2 regions of the Paenibacillus sp. FSL P2-0322 genome follow, and region 1 is predicted to be linked to the other one. Evidence: predicted binding sites of a transcription regulator. Region 1 holds the regulator's gene; the other holds the start of a gene.
What was found. The regulator NrdR, encoded in region 1, represses ribonucleotide reductase genes. The targets are predictions, from matches to a motif close to AACACNATATATNGTGTT.

Region 1 (8,645 bases):
GAGTTATTCAACTATCAGTAAGGAGTCCTGTCATTGAAAGAACACATTACGATCAGCCAGCTTGCTCAGCTCATGAATGTATCTGTACATCAACTGCGATATTTTGAAGAAAAGGGAGTCCTGTATCCATCACATACAGAAGAAAATCAATATCGAATGTACGGGCTTCATGAGATTTATCAGCTTTCGCATATTTTATTATTACGCAAATTAAATGTCCCTGTCGGTCAGATTCAAGAATGTATGACTTCCTATGCTGCCGATGGTTATAACCAGCTTTTAGAGCATTCATTGCAGAAGGTACAGACTGAAATAGCCAACTTGAAGATGCATGAACAGTTTATTCACAAAGTGTTAGAAGAACATAATAATCGGACCCAGCAGGACGATGAGTATCAGGTCAAACGATTAGGTCCCCGTCATTTAAAGCTATGGTTTGCATTGGAGAATGGTCAAGAGCTCACTGCCGGAAACCTATTTGAACACCGCCCTGCCCCACCTCGATTATTTGAAAATGACCTGCATTACTTGTCTGATGCCGGACAGGTGAAGCTGTGTTATGAAACGGTGGATGTGGCTGACTATATTCTGGAAGAAGGCAACTATCTTTATAAGCATCTTACCGTCATTGAAGAACCTGAGATTGATGATGAAATCAAACAAATGGAACGATATATAGCTCATCACCAATATAACTGCCAAAGCAAGATTGTTCTTGTAGAAAAATCTTATCTTTCGATGTTCGACAACAACAAGCTGCAATACGAAATTCAAGTTAAAGTAGAATAAATCTTGGAGGGCGTTACATGAGTGCAAAATCCTTTGACATTGTTGCATACCAGAAACAAGACCATGAAGCTGTTTGCAGTCTTTTAGTCGAATCGTTTAAAGCAAAATTCCAATCTCTTGTTACACTGGAGGAGCAAGATATACAGAAGTTGTTAATGCAGGTTTGGGTTCAAAATCCTTATTCTTCATCTATGAAACAATTTGTAGCCAAAGAGAACGAAGATGTTGTCGGTGTTCTTTCCCTCAAATGGAAGGCCCCCTCCTCTTCACTTCCTGAAACAAATCCCATTTCTTTAGCTCCGCTCCTAAAACAGTTTGGTTGCTTCAATGTATTTAAATTTTTGACAGGTATGCATGCGCTGGAGTATACCCCCGCTGCAAATGAGTGTTACATTGATCATTTGGCGATTCGTTCAAGTCATCGTAACCAGGGAATAGGACGCCGTCTTCTAGCTTTCGCACAGCAATTTACGGTTGAATCTGGGTTTCATGCATTGACGCTTCATGTAGCGCATAAGAACCAAGGGGCTATCCGTTTGTATCACAAACTGGCGTTTGAAGTAGAACAATCCAAGTATAATGGGTTACGGCATTTTTGGTTCAAGGAGCCTGTATGGTATCTGATGAGTTGGAAAGAGAATCTGCATTCGAGGAGAGAGCATCGTTGAAAAAAACATTCAAGCTTACTTTTGGTATTGCGGCAGCTCTGGCTGTTGCCTTGATACTAATTGTTCTATATCAAAATTCCTACAAGATGACAGAAGAAAAAATACAAATTAAGACACCTAAAGGGCTGTTAACAGGTACATTAGCTTTGCCTAAGAACTACTCGGGAAAGGTTGGATTGGTTGTTTTTGTCCATGGGGATGGTCCTATTAATGACACATATGATGATGGATACAAACCACTGTGGGAAAAGTTCGCTTCCAAGGGTTATGCCTCCCTGTCACTGAATAAGCCCGGTATTAACAGCGCTCCTGGCAATTGGCTCGACCAAAGCATGGAGGACCGCGCACAGGAGATCCGATATGCAATAGACTGGGCAAGAAGCTTACCGATAATTGATAAGCAAAAAATCGGCCTATGGGGAGCCAGTCAAGCAGGATGGGTCATTCCGAAGATCGTTAAAGAGGAGCATGATATTGCATTCAGCATCCTTGTATCGCCTGCCGTGAACTGGATTTCCCAAGGACAATTTAATACCAGAAAAGAAATGGAACAAGAAGGAGCTACTCCGCAAGAAATTCAAAAGACATTGAACTACGATCAAGAAGTTCTACAGTTACTGAAAAAACATGCTTCTTATGAAGAATATCTAGGCATAGCCGATCCTGACGATATGATTTCCAAAGAAAGATGGAGCTTTATAGGCAAAAATTTTCTGTCTGATTCCACCGAAGAATTAAGTCACTTCCATTCTCCTGTACTCTTGGTTCTGGCTGGCAAAGATATTAATGTTGATGTAAAGGGTACCGAGCGAGTCTATCGCCAGAAAATACCTCCAGAACTGCTGTCCGTGATTCATTTACCTGAAGCCGACCATTCCATGATGGATGAAAAAATCGCGCGTTCAAAATCTCTAACTTTCTTAACAGCCGTATTCGCCCCAAGAAAATTGGTGAATGGTGAGTATCTCAAATCCCTTTCCGATTATGTCAGTCAGCGTTAAACAATGATGTTCTTTTTTGCCATACTTCTTTTGATATGCTAATGAAAAAATGCTAATGAAAACCCCATAACTGTTCTCGGTTAGACTGGGAATAGATCTATAAACAACAAAAAAACGGCATCTCTGCCGTTTTTTCTAAAAGGATGGACTCTCAGGGACTCGAACCCTGGACCAATTGATTAAGAGTCAACTGCTCTACCAACTGAGCTAAGAGTCCATAATAAAAGTTTGGTGGAGCCTAGGGGGATCGAACCCCTGACCTCATCGCTGCCAGCGATGCGCTCTCCCAGCTGAGCTAAGGCCCCATCATAAGTAAGTTAATCAACGTTTCAAGCGACTTCTATATCATATAAAATTTTTATTCCTGTGTCAATACTTTTATAAAAAAAATATAATCATCTTCCCACCTTGACCCAAGAAAGATACAGTCAGCGATCAGTCGCTGGCTGTATCTTTAGATAACAATGTTTTCAGTTCCTTCATAAACATATTGATGTCTTTAAACTGACGATAGACGGACGCAAAACGTACGTAGGCGACTTCATCCACTGGGTAAAGCTGTTCCATGACCAGCTCCCCGATCTGCTGACTATCGACTTCTGTGGCTGCTGTGTTGCGGATAGCGTTCTCCACCTGGGATACGATCATATCCAATTGCTCGACGGATACTGGGCGCTTCTCACAGGCTCGAATGAGACCGCGCAGCATTTTATCACGACTAAACTCTTCACGGCTGCCGTCTTTTTTGATAACCATGAGTGGGGTTTCCTCCACCATTTCAAAGGTGGTAAAACGCCTGGCACACTGCTCACATTCACGGCGGCGACGGATGGACTTGTTATCATTCGCAGGTCGCGAATCCAACACTTTTGTGCCATTGTAGGCACAATACGGACATTTCATAATCTCACCACTTTCTTTTTCCAATAAATTCCCGAAGATTTTTAGTAATAATTTTGTCAAAACGGATCATAATATGTTTACCACATCGCGAGGAGGTGAACAACAATGGCACAAGGAAACAATGGCAACTCCAACAATCTGGTAGTCAGCAGATCCTCCGGTGCTCTGGAGCAAATGAAATATGAGATCGCTCAAGAGCTGGGTATCAGCATTCCTCAAGATGGATACCAAGGTAACATGACTTCCTATGAGAACGGTTCGATCGGGGGCTACATCACAAAACGCCTCGTAACGATCGCCGAACAACAATTGGCAGGTCAATACCAATAATCGCGGTAATAATGCAGAAATAACAAGAAAAAGTGTATGGACGGGCTGCTAAAAACAGCCTGTCCTGCGCTTTTTTTCATTTTAAAGCGAAAAGGCTCATCATGTCATTAACTTGTCTTTTAAAAATCATTATAAATTTTCGTGTATTGCCTGTAGTAATAAATGACCCGCTGTACATAATGTCGTGTCTCACCAAAAGGGATTTGCTTAATGGACTCTTCTTTTCCATCCCACACTCCCTTATCGAGCCACTCTTGAACTTTACCCGGCCCTGCATTGTAAGCAGCTACGATTGCTACAGGATTATCCTGAAACTTCATGGATAGGTTATGCAAATACCAGGTTCCCAGCTCTATATTGGTACCAGGCTCGTGCTTGACACTGTCTAGCGGAACCTTTTGAATCTGGGCGCTGTCCATAATCCAATTTGCTGTATTCGGCATAATCTGCATCAACCCCAGTGCACCCTTATGCGATTGCTTACTGGTTTTAAAATTGGTTTCTACGCGGATAATAGACGCCACCAAAAATGGGTCCACTTCATACGTTTGTGAATACTGCCGAATCTCATCCTTATATTGAATCGGATAGAACCAGGACATCCAATTTGAATTGAGGAACAGAATCAGGACAAACCCGACAAACAAAGTGAGCAGGACTCTTTTCTTTCGCAAAATATTCATGCAAGTCCCTTCCGCTGCCAAAATTGATCAATTTGTCGTTTCGTCTCAGACTGTGTTCCGCTATTATCGATAACGATATCGGCCAAGTTTTTCTTTTGTTCAATATCCATTTGTGCGGACAGCCGAAGTCCAGCTTGTTCCTCCGTCAGACCGTCTCTGAGCATCAGACGCTGGAGCTGAATATCACGTGGTACGTACACAACCATAATTTCCTCGTACAAGCTCTCCAGCCCGGACTCGTACATTAACGGGATATCTGCCAAAACAAGCTTGTCCGGCTGTTCCCGTTCATATGCTTCCATACGCAGTCGCATTTCCTCACGAATAGCAGGATGTGTAATATCGTTAAGTGCCTGCCGCTGGGCAGGGTCTCCGAATACAATCTCACCCAGTTTTTTGCGGTGCAGGGTTCCGTCACTGTTCACTATAGCTTGTCCAAAATGCAGTATGACCGCCGCCAGCACCGGATGCCCCGGAAGCATCACTTCCCGGGCAATGGCATCTGCGTCGATCAGCAGCGCACCTTTGGCGACCAAAAGAGCCGACACGGTGCTTTTTCCGGTAGCAATACCTCCGGTTAATCCGATATTCATGCTCTTTCACCTCATAACAGCTTCAATATGCCCATCATAATCAGTAATAATGCCGGCAATACACCCAGCGCCTTCATAAATCGAAATGCTGATAGAAAGAAGCCTGCCTTCATCCCTGCAATCAAAAATGTTCCACTGAATAACGTAATAGCCAGCGCAGTAGACAGTGGCTGAAAACCAAGCATAGCTGCCCCTAATCCCGCTCCGAACGCATCGACCGATAATGCAATACCCAGCCAAACCGCTTCGGTAGCAGATATACTGCCAGAACGGTCCATATCCGCAGCAGACGGGCTTCGAAGAATCCGAATAACAAGTCCCCATTTGCGGAACTCCAGAGAAAATAGCGTTCGCTCCTGCTGCTCTACAGAAGCTTCTGCCGACAGATCTTTTCTTGAGCTAAGGAAAGACTCTGTATCAGCATCCTCTATACTCTTCTTCTCTCCAAGAACAGATCTGCTCACTGGATCAGTCTGTTCTGTAAGAAGCAGCCCCCGAGAGGCCTCCGCTGAATCCTCTAGCGAATCCTCTTTGCGGTGCAGAGCTTGAAACAAAGAGTAACAGCCGATACAGATCAGGATGACAGCGCCGAAAACGGTCGTATATACAGGAGACAGGACACGAGATAGTAATGCGCCCAATTGCATGGATATGCCAATCACCAAACCTGAACATACGGAGATGATAGCAATCGACAACAGTGGAATTTTCATTTTGCGCAGACCATATGTAACACCGACTCCGAAACTGTCCAAACTTAGCGCAAATGCCAGTAACAGCAGGGCTCCCCAATGATTAGCCACTCCAATTCCCTCCCATTGCGAAGGCAGGGCCTTATAACAACCGAAACCCTCCGCAGTATTGGTACTTGGAACAATATATGAGAGGGATGGGCTTGGGGTGACTGTGCCTGTTTAGCGCAGAGGCTGGCAGACCGGACAATGATGTGTGCCACGTCCGGCTACGACAGATTTTTCGATCAATGTGCCACAGTTAATGCAAGGCTTCGCGTTACGTCCATAGATTTGCAATTGATGCTGGAAGTCGCCCGTTTTGCCCTGTCCATTAACGAACGATTTAATGGACGAGCCTCCAACCTGAATCGACGCACCCAGCGTGGAGACAATAGCTTCATGCAAGACATGAAATTGGCTATCCGTTAGGCTTTTGGCTGGCTGTGCTGGATGAATCCCCGCCTTAAACAACGATTCATCTACATAAATATTCCCAATGCCCACCACATATGACTGGTTTAACAGCGCTGCCTTGATCGAAGTCGAACGAGTTCCAACAGCGACACGCAGCATTTCGGGTGTAAAGGCCTCGTCCATCGGTTCCAAACCAAGCTTGTTCAGCGGCTTTTCCAGCAAATCCTGTCCTGCCGGAAATAAGTGCATCGTGCCAAACTGGCGCACATCCTGATAACGCAGCTCCGTACCATCTTTAAAATGAAAGATGACATGGGTATGCTTTTCCACAGGATCATGTTGCGAATACAATCCATATCGCCCTTCCATTCGAAGATGGGAGACCAACACCAGCCCGTCCAGCAAAATCCGCAGAAACTTTCCGCGTCTCTCCACCCCTGTAATCCGGTGATCGGCCAATTCCATCGCAAAAGCCTGAATATCATCGGGCCGTTGAATGATCCGCGGTAAATTCACGGTGACATGATCTATATGTTTATCAACGATAAGCTCGTTTAGCGTTCGTTTAATTGTTTCTACTTCCGGTAATTCCGGCATGATGTCTTCACCTCACCCTATATTATAACGGAAGCAGCGTCAAATTGGGACTATCTACTCATTGAAATATCTTACTTGGCCTCATACCAATTGCTGCCATAGCTTACTTCGGCTTTGAGCGGCACAGCCAGCTTTAATGCAGCTTCCATGGTAGCCGGGACAAGCTCTTTCATCGTTTCCATTTCCTCAGGCGGAACCTCGAACACAAGCTCATCATGTACTTGGAGCAGCATTCTGCTGCGAAGATTACGTTCACGTAGCGCCTTATCCATCTGTACCATCGCCAACTTGATAATATCGGCAGCGGTACCTTGAATCGGCGTATTCATCGCTGTACGCTCAGCGAATGAACGCAGGTTGAAATTGCTGGCGTTAATCTCCGGCAAATAGCGTCTGCGTTCCAACAGCGTTTTTACGTAGCCGTCCCGCTTCGCATCCTTCACAATATCATCCATGTAACGGCGAACGCCTTGGAACACATCAAAATACTGGTCGATAAAGCGAGCCGCTTCCTTCCGCGTAATATTCAAATTTTGTGACAGACCATAATCACTGATTCCATAGACAATCCCAAAGTTGACTGCCTTCGCAGAACGCCGCATGTTGGAGTCCACATCTTCCGCTGCTACACCAAACACATCGGATGCGGTCTTGGTATGGATGTCCATATCGTGGACAAAGGCTTCCTTCAAACGTTCATCATCCGAAATATCAGCTAGCACCCGCAGCTCAATCTGTGAGTAGTCTGCCGCCAAAATAGACCAGCCCGGTTCGGACGGAACAAACACTTTGCGGATTTTGCGACCCTCTTCAAGACGAATCGGAATGTTTTGCAAATTCGGAAATTGACTGCTCAAGCGTCCAGTTGCTGCAACCGTCTGCCGGAAATACGTATGCACCTTACCTGTTTTCTCCGAAATTTCTTTCAGCAATCCTTCGACATACGTCGATTGGAGTTTGGCAATAGTGCGGTACTGCAAAATATTTTGCACAATATCATGATAGGGGGCCAGCTTTTCCAATACCTCCGCATCGGTCGAGTACCCCGTTTTCGTCTTTTTAATGACAGGCAAACCCAGTTTATCAAACAAAATCTCACCCAGCTGTTTAGGTGAATTCAGATTGAACTCTACTCCGGCAATGCTGTAGATTTCACCCACCAACGTTGCAATCTGGGCTTCAAATTCTTTCCCCAAAGCGCGTAGTTCTTCTACGTTCACCAAGATGCCCTGCTTCTCCATATCCGCCAAAATGCGGGACAACGGCATCTCCAGCTCATGAAACAGCTTGTGCATTTCCGTTTTTTCCAGCTCCGCCTGCTGCACAGGCACCAAAGCTTCAATCACCGCTGCCTTACGCGCCACATGATCGGACAGTACATCCACGTCAGGGACTTTATATTTAGCTCCTTTGCCGAACACTTCTTCGTCTGGGCGGATCGAAGACAAGCCATATTTGGCTGCCAATCCGCTCAATGTCTGGTTTGCATCGGTTGGGTCCAGCAAGTACCCTGCCAGTTGCACATCAAACTCGGCACCTGCAAACTCAATTCCATGCCAGTGTAAAGCCAAATCCGTTCGATGCAGATCATGACCGCGTTTTTTGCGTTCAGGGTCAGCAAGCCATGCGCGAATAGGTGTAGCTGCATCGCTTTGCAGTGCATCCAGTGTCATAAAAAATTGCTGTCCCGTTGCGGCAAATATCAGACCTACAATGTCAGCATGATGCGGATTATCACCATGCGTCTCAACATGCAGCACATCCACACGATCCAACACTTCTACCAATTCGCTAATCCGCTGCTCATCCAGCACTGTTACGTCAGCCTCGGCTTCCTCTACGTCTACCCCAGTACTTCCAACCTCACCTGAAAAGGATAAACGCTCCAGCAAGGACTTGAACTCCAGCTTCGCCAGAGCTGGCCCGGCCGTTT
Region 2 (8,645 bases), 180 kb from region 1:
GAAGCCGGATAACAAGAAAGAAATCTATTTTAGGCTTACGGAGCAAGGGAAAGTAATCTATAAAATCCATGAGGAACTGCACAAAGAGTTTCAAGAGCGGGATAAAGCTGTATTTGAGCAGGTAACTGAGGAGCAATTTGACAGTATGATTAGCTTCCTGGAAAAGTATAGTAGGCATTTGGATGCAGAAATAAAGAAACAGGGTGTAGATATTAAGTCGGAATAAATTTGAATAATGAAAATCAAACCACAGGCAGCTGGGTTCTATTGAGAACGGGCTGCATTTTTTTTGCTACTTTTTTGTTGCCGAGGAAGCAAAACTGTGATACGATATTTTTGCTTCCAAGGAAATAAAAACATAGCTTTTGAGGGGAGAATTTAATGTTCAAATTTAGATCACACCATGAACAGAACACAGAACAAACCGTAGATAAACACGCTTTAATATTCGGTCTTATCTCTGTGTTTCTTTGCGGAATAGGCTTCAGTATCATAGCACCTGTCGTCCCATTCTTAGTACAGCTTTATATAAGCAATCCGGGACAACAAGCTATCGTTGTCACGTTGCTGACCTCTGTTTATGCCTTCTGCGTGTTTTTTGCGGCCCCCGTACTTGGAGCTCTGAGTGACAAATATGGCCGTCGTCCATTGCTCTTAGTATGCCTTTTGGGTTCCGCAATCGGGTACTTGGTTTTTGGCATAGGAGGAGCTCTATGGGTACTATTTGCGGGACGCATAATAGAGGGGATAACAGGTGGGAGCATAAGCACGATCTTCGCATATTTTGCAGACATCATTCCTCCAGAACAGAGAACCAAATACTTTGGATGGGTGAGTGCGGTTGTAGGTGTAGGCACTGTCATTGGTCCAACTGTAGGCGGATTACTTGCCAAGTTTGGTTATTCTGTACCTATGTATTTTGGAGCAATCATAACTTTATTGAATGTTGTTTATGGATTCTTTTTTATGCCAGAGAGCCTTGCCAAGAATAATAGACTGAAAGAGATTACCTTTGTAAGACTGAATCCATTTACACAGCTTGCAAACATACTTTCCATGAAAAACTTAAAAAGGCTACTTGTCTCGGCGTTCTTACTTTGGATACCCAACGGATCTTTACAGGCCGTTTTTTCACAATTTACAATGGATACCTTCGGTTGGAAGCCTGCACTAATCGGACTTATGTTTTCAATTATGGGCTTCCAAGACATCATTTCACAAGGTTTCATCATGCCAAAGCTTTTGATAAAACTTAATGATAAACAGATAGCAATTCTTGGAATGGTTTCGGAGATTATAGGCTACAGTCTTATTGCGCTATCTACTTTGTTCTCATTCTATCCTCTTTTTATCGCTGGAATGTTTATATTTGGTTTTGGTGATTCGATCTTTGGGCCTTCATTCAATGGGATGCTCTCCAAGTCTGTCGATTCTAGTGAACAAGGAAGGATTCAAGGAGGTAGTCAATCTATTCAGGCTTTAGCAAGAATGATTGGGCCTATCATTGGAGGTCAAATCTATGTATCACTTGGTCATGCCGCACCCGCTTTTATGGGTATGATACTTATAGCAGCGGCAATACCAGTTTTATATAAGCGAACGCAAGTAAATGAGGATTTTGCAAAAATCCCATAAGCGACTTCCAATGAACAAGATATAGATCGAAATGGTATAGTTCGTCTATATCTTGCACTTCGGAGCGACTGGAATCGAATTTTGCAAAATCCTGAAATATGTAAACTATCTACTTTGTTTACAGTCTGAGCCATCCGCATGCGGATGGCTCTTCATAGTATCACCTTGCTAAATTAATTTCACGTATTTGTACTTATACGCCAAAATTAAAATCATCATCTGTCAGCGGCTCTACATTCATCGCCCGCACATAGCCGTTTCCTTTTTTAGAAAAGAAATCATGCTGCTTAGTGTGGGTGCTGATACCGTTGAATACAATGGGATTAACTTCTTCTTCTTCAAACAGTGGATCAAAGCCCAAGTTCATCATGGCCTTGTTGGCGTTGTAGCGCAAAAAGACTTTCACATCGTCTACGAGTCCAATAGGAGTGTAAATTTGCTCGGTGTATTGTTCCTCGTTATTGTGCAAGTAGCGGAGCAAGCCTACCAGCGTCTGGTAAAGATCACGTTGTTCTTCCTCGGCCAATTCTGCATAAATCTCCTGTGCCAGTACACCTACGTACACACCGTGAATACTTTCATCCCGCAGGATCAAATCGATAATTTCTCCACTGCATGTCAGCTTACCCTGGCCCGCCAAATAAAGAGGGTAGAAGAAGCCGCTATAAAATAAATAGCTTTCTAAAAGCACCGACGCTGCCATCGCGAGATACAGGTCTTTGGGTGTGTGGATATTCATATAATACTGACGAATGGTTTCTGCCTTGGTTTGGAGATGTGAATTTTCTTCCACCCAGCGGAACACACCGTCAATTTCTTCCGTGGAAGCTAGCGTTGTAAAGATGCTACTGTACGACTTGGCATGAATTTGTTCCATCATCGCCATAAAGCTTAGTACGGCTTTGCGTTGCAGTCCGTCCACATGCTCCATAATTTGCGGCATACCCACGCCGCCTTGAATGGTATCCAGTAGCGTCAATCCGCCCAGCACCTTCATGTAGGCTTCTTTTTCGATATCACTGAGGGTTACCCAGGACATTTTATCGTCAGACAACGGGATTTCATCATCCGTCCAAAATTGCATAATGTTCTGGTTCCAGAACATCAGTGTGAAATCATCGTCCGAGCGATTCCAGTTTACAGCTTGTATACCTGTCATTGTTAGCATTCTCCCTTCAGCTTGCGAGATTCCCTGGAAACACATATTGAAATAGTGCAGGCGAATCATCGTATGCTTGACATACGGAAGCTGTATCCGCGAGGGTCTTGTCCAGTCCCGTAAAAGGTCTGAACCACACGCTGGATACAGCTTCTAATGCAAAGCATCCATATCTATTCAAAATCTAATTTTTATACTACAGCTTGTTACCACTTATGCTTTAGATGGAGCAGGTGAGGCACTCTTCCACAGACAGCTTTTTGGTGCGTGTGTAGTATAACGATTTAAGTCCTTTGTGTGCGGCGTACAGATAGCAACGTGCTAACTGACGCGTAGTCACGTCACTGTTCACATGAAGCACGGTCGAAATTCCTTGGTCCACGTGCGGCTGGATTTCTGCAATCAGATCAAGCACTTTGAACTGATCCATTTGATAAGCGGATTTATAGAAGAACACGTTATCCTTTTGCAAATAAGGCATTGGATAGTAGGTCGTCGAATTGGCATAGGTACGGGTTTCAATCTGCTCAACAATCGGCATGACGCTGGATGTTGCATTTTGAATGTACGAAATGCTAGCAGTCGGCGCAATTGCCATACGATAGGCGTGGTACAGGCCATTTTTCATCACATCTGCTTTTAATTTGTCCCAGTCCGCTGAAGTCGGAACATAGATGCCTTTGAACAACTCTTGCACACGTGCAGTTGTCGGACGATAATCTGTGTTCAGGTATCGGTCAAAATATACGCCTGTCGCATAATCCGATTCCTCAAATCCATAAAAGCTTTGTCCAGCTGCTTTCGCGATTTCCATACTCTTTTCGATGGAATGATAGTTCATCGTCATGAAGAAGGTACGGACAAAGTCTTTTGCTTCATTGCTTTCATACGCAATTTTGTTTTTGGCAAAGTAGCCGTGCAGATTCATAACACCCAGACCGACGGAGTGCATTTCACGGTTCGCTTTCGCAACACCTGGTGCATTAGCTACTTGGGTCATATCGCTGACTGAGGTGAGCGCGATCATACCCTCATGAACGGATTCGCGAATTTTACCATGTTCCATCACATTTACAATGTTCAGAGAAGCCAGATTACAGCTCACGTCCCGGCGGATAGTATCCTGTTGTCCGTAATCTGTAATTTCGGAAGTTTCCTGCAACTGGAAGATTTCCGTGCATAGGTTCGACATCTTGACTTGACCCACGTTTTTAAGAGCATGTGCCTGGTTCGCGTTACTTTTGTTCATGATATATGGATAACCAGACTCCAACTGAATCATGGCAATTTTCGTCAGCATGTCACGTGCGCTCATCGCTATTTTTTTCTTCACCCGATCGTCAGCAAGCAGCGTGTCGTACATTTCATCCAAATCCATGTCGTCCAGATGCGTTCCATAGGCTTTGAACACACTGTAAGGAGCAAATACATGCAGCGGTTCATTATCTTGAGCCAGCTTGTAAAAGCGGTTTGGCACCAGCAATCCAATAGAAAGTGTCTTGAGACGTACTCTTTCGTCAGCATTGATTTTTTTGCTATCCAGGAACTCAAGCACGTCCCATCCGAAAATGTTGTAATAGGCTGCGCCAGAACCTTTACGTTGTCCCATTTGATCTGCGTAGGAGAAGCCGTCTTCCATCAGCTTCAGCACAGGCATTATGCCTTTTGCTGCGCCTTCTACACCCTTAATCGCTTCACCGCGTGCCCGCAGCTTCGACAGATTAACGGCAACACCTCCGCCGATTTTGGACAACTGCATGCAGGTGTTCAGCACATAGTTGATTGAGTTCAGGGAGTCGTCCATTTCGAGCAGGAAGCAGGATACCAATTCCCCACGGCGGCTTTTGCCTGCATTCAGGAAGGTTGGCGTCGCTGGCTGGAGACGTTGCTCCATCATCGAGCGGGACAACAGGCGTGCCGTATCGGCATTACCGCGTCCTAAATGCAGCGCGACAGCAGCAACCCGGTCAGGGTAATGTTCCAAATAGACTTTACGGTCGTTACTCTTCATTGCATAGTCAGTATAAAACTTCGATGCTGCCATATAGGAAGGAAATTTAAAATTATAGCTATGAGTGATATGGAAAATATCATTAATTTCGTCAGCCGTGTAGCTGTTATAGAAATTTTCGTAATAATCATTCTCAATCATATACAGCACTTGAGCGGCTGTGTCAGCAAACTTCAAACTCCGTTCCTGAACTTCCTTCATAAATTCCGCTACAGCCTCTTGGTCCTTTTCCAATTGGAAAAAGCCGTCTGTATCGCGTTTCATCAACATGTTGTTCAATTCAATATGCCGCAACTCGGCTCACCTCCTGTTTAAAACGCTCTACATCTCCGAACGTTCCAGATAATTCAAATTTACTAATTACGGGGACATTATAGTGGTCGGCAATCAAATCCGCACTTTTGGCAAATTTCTCACCCCAGTTACGGTTGCCGCTTGCAGCTACACCAACAAGGTTTTGTGCATTTTTTTTCAAAAAGGAAGATACCCTCTCAGGTATCTGCCCAAACCCGGTTGTATATGTAATAAGTACGTAAGGTTCTTCTATAGTCATTTGCTCCTCGATCTGAACCGCTGGAAGCTTGAGCTTGTTTATGAATCTTTTTACATTGCCGGTCTTGGAATCATATGCAATCAGCATGGTATGCAACCTCCTTAAACAATTAACGAAAAAAGAAAACGGCATTGCCTGAGATCCATCATAGCTGGAATCCCTTGCTGGCTGTACCATTTAAAATTTTTGACTCTATATTTACATGTATTTTCATACCTGTATCTTCAAGATATCGGGCATAAATACGTTTTTTACACTATATTTAGAGTACATTCTCTATTTTATATCTATATATAGTTTTGTCAATCGGTCTAGAGGGGATCAGCGGACCCAGATCGGGTATAAGTCCAAGCGGGGTGCGGAAAAGAGCGAAAGAACTTTTTTTTCGTAAGTATGTTAAAAAAGTATTGGAGTTTTTGAGGGTGAAGATGTACGATTTGTCAATGGGCAATAGAATGGAAAATTTACATTTTACTGTAGAAAGGATGAAGCAAATGGGAAGTGATTTTATGGAATTTCAATCGTTTAATATGATCTTTTTTATCGTATTTGGACTCATTGCTTTTGTAATGATTATGGGAATTGTCAAAACGATAGGAGCGGGCCTGTCCAATCAAGCAGCCGAACGGGTACAACGTTCATGTAAGGTTGTGGATAAACGGACGAGAGTGCGTGGGGGATCAGGCGATTTTTCAGCTTCGACATATTATTATATCACCTTTGAGTTTGACGGGGGTGAGCGTATGGAGCTGGAGGTGAAGGATACGGACTTTGGTATGATTGTGATCGGGGATCGTGGGGAGCTTCATTATAAAGGTACACGTTTTCTAGAGTTTGTGAGAGTAATGGAAGCGTAAAGGTGTTGGCGGGGAGATAGTATTGCCAAAACAAATACATAATTGGAGGGAAGATTACGATGCCGCATATCATTGGAAAACGAATAGTATTGAGAGAATACCGTCAAGAAGATGTACCAGATATCCGAAAATGGGTCAATGACCCGGAAATCACACGTGGTTTAAGCGACGTGTTTATCTACCCGCATTCACAGGTGAATAGCGAATCCTTTGTGCAGATGATGATTGACGGCAACCCCGAGATCAAAGGTTTTGTCATTGCGCATAAAGACACACTGGACTATATCGGACAACTGGATTTATTCAAAATCAACTGGGTAAATCGGCACGCTACCCTTGGTGTTGTGATCGGGCGTGAAGGTGACCTGGGCAAAGGTTACGGACGGGAGGCGATCCGGCTGTTACAAAAATTCGCATTTCATACGCTGAACCTGCATCGGCTGGAGCTGGAGGTCTATGCGTTCAATGAACGTGCATACCGTTGCTATTTGGCATGCGGCTTCAAGGAGGAAGGTCGGCTACGGGAAAAGCTATTCAGGGAAGGGCACTATTATGACATTATTCAGATGGGGATTTTGCGCGGTGAATACGAGGCTGCAGAGCAAGCGACGGAATCCTGAGAGTGCAACCTCATAAGCTATTTTACTCCGTCAGCTTTCTTCAATTTTTTATGAGTGAAATCACGGGGACTACGCTCATCCTTTTTCTATTAGCTAAAGGACTTTCTTTGCAGAGTGCGAACTTCTTACTAGTTGTATTCTTTGTAAGTATTTTTTTGTTTGAGATACCCACAGGGGCTATTGCAGATAAGTATGGAAGAAAAATTTCTGTTATTTTGGGACTTTGTTGTTTTCTACTCTATAGTGTGTTGTTCGCTTGGACAGATCATATCGGGGTGCTTGTGTTTGCGCAAGTCTTTGGGGGTCTGGCTATATGTTTACAATCAGGTTCGTTGGAATCATGGGTTGTGGAAAATAGTGATAAGCCCATGGAAGTTCTTTTTACAACCTCTAACAGTATACAGTACATTTCGGGATTTATTTGTGGTCTGTTGGGGGCCTTCCTCGCAACTTTTAACTATTCACTTCCATGGGCGGCTAGCATTTTATCTATTATTGTATGCATTTTTCTATGCTCCTTTTATATGGATGAGGAGAATGTTGCTCATCGAAAGACGTCTACTACTCGCATTAAAACGATTATCGGAGAAAGCGTCCGTATCGGTTTTGAAAATAAGTCTATCTGGATTGTGTTTATGATTGGCTTATTTATCAGCTTTTCGAACTCGGCGGGGAATACATTTCAACAGCCACGTCTGGTTGGCCTTTCTGAACAAGGGATTTGGATTATGGGGTTTATCAAGGCAGGGTATTCACTATGTATGACTTTGGGAAGTTACCTGGTTCGAAAGCTAGGCGCACGATACAGTGATGTACATATACTCATGTATGCTTGCGGTATGATTGGGATATGGCTCATTTTAGCCGGTGCGTTCAACACATTTTATCCTGTACTGCTTACCTTTTTGATCTATGAAATTGGGCGCGGCATGTATCCGGTTGCCAAACAAATTTTTCTGAACAAAAGAATCTCTAATGAGTATCGTTCTACACTACTATCTCTGGATTCTGCGATTTCACAATTAGGCATGTGCGTAGGTTTAATCGTGACAGGTATCATCAGTCGTAATTTTACGGATTTGTCTTCCGATCAAACACCTATTCAAATATCTTGGGTGATGTGTGGCGGGATTGCGTTGATTCCTATCATTTTATTGTTTCACGTCAATCGTGTTTCAGGCAAAAGTAATTCTTGGAAAGAAAAAGAAACCAAACAGAATGTTTAATATAAAAGTTAATGTAGAAGGGCTGAACAGCATTGTCTGTCAGCCCTATAATATTTCATTAAAAAGCAAACCCTATTTTTCGCCGTACCACAGTTTCAGGCGATTTTGGATTAGGCCAGTGTAGATTTCTTCAGCTTTTGGCACACCCGCCTGATCCAGCTCTTGGAGCATGCGGTCATACACAGCGTCGAACTGATCTGGCTTGGCGAGTACGGCCTCAGGAATCCGTTTGCGTACAATGTCCTGTGACTTCTGATAAATAACATTGTAATTTGTATTGGTCGGAACAGGCATGTTGTAGGCAGCCCCCCACTCTTTTACCGGAAAATCCTTTTCGTTCGGGAACAGGTCTTTCCACGTCTGGGCTTTGTATGCCTGAAGGGACTCTTTTTCGGCTTGACTATAATTTTCGGTAATCATCTCTGGATAATTGGTTGTGTAATAGTTGCCAGAAGGGTCCTTTACGCTATCGCCGTAATGTGGCCCCCATATCCAGTACAAACCGATTCCTGACTCTCTACTAAAAGAAGCATTATCGGTGTTTTTACGTTGTTGCACATCCGCCGGAATGACACGTTTGCCGT

Region 2: a site for NrdR is predicted at 5,611-5,628, ahead of nrdI (class Ib ribonucleoside-diphosphate reductase assembly flavoprotein NrdI). Genes of this name have one in related genera too.

What each region holds. Positions count from the first base shown of each region.
Region 1 covers NZ_CP150243.1:1,909,952-1,918,596, reverse strand. Annotated here, with positions in the region: gene MKY24_RS08510 (MerR family transcriptional regulator) at 34-789, shown strand; gene MKY24_RS08505 (N-acetyltransferase) at 807-1,457, shown strand; gene MKY24_RS08500 (CocE/NonD family hydrolase) at 1,454-2,458, shown strand; tRNA gene MKY24_RS08495 (tRNA-Lys) at 2,603-2,675, opposite strand; tRNA gene MKY24_RS08490 (tRNA-Ala) at 2,688-2,763, opposite strand; gene nrdR (transcriptional regulator NrdR) at 2,894-3,361, opposite strand; gene MKY24_RS08480 (alpha/beta-type small acid-soluble spore protein) at 3,467-3,691, shown strand; gene MKY24_RS08475 (lytic transglycosylase domain-containing protein) at 3,811-4,374, opposite strand; gene coaE (dephospho-CoA kinase) at 4,371-4,967, opposite strand; gene MKY24_RS08465 (MntP/YtaF family protein) at 4,979-5,770, opposite strand; gene mutM (DNA-formamidopyrimidine glycosylase) at 5,882-6,712, opposite strand; gene polA (DNA polymerase I) at 6,784-8,645, opposite strand, start outside.
Region 2 covers NZ_CP150243.1:2,087,042-2,095,686, forward strand. Annotated here, with positions in the region: gene MKY24_RS09350 (MarR family transcriptional regulator) at 1-226, shown strand, start outside; gene MKY24_RS09355 (MFS transporter) at 382-1,635, shown strand; gene nrdF (class 1b ribonucleoside-diphosphate reductase subunit beta) at 1,829-2,794, opposite strand; gene nrdE (class 1b ribonucleoside-diphosphate reductase subunit alpha) at 3,015-5,099, opposite strand; gene nrdI (class Ib ribonucleoside-diphosphate reductase assembly flavoprotein NrdI) at 5,086-5,445, opposite strand; gene MKY24_RS09375 (DUF2500 domain-containing protein) at 5,853-6,215, shown strand; gene MKY24_RS09380 (GNAT family protein) at 6,275-6,835, shown strand; gene MKY24_RS09385 (MFS transporter) at 6,838-8,061, shown strand; gene MKY24_RS09390 (ABC transporter substrate-binding protein) at 8,134-8,645, opposite strand, start outside.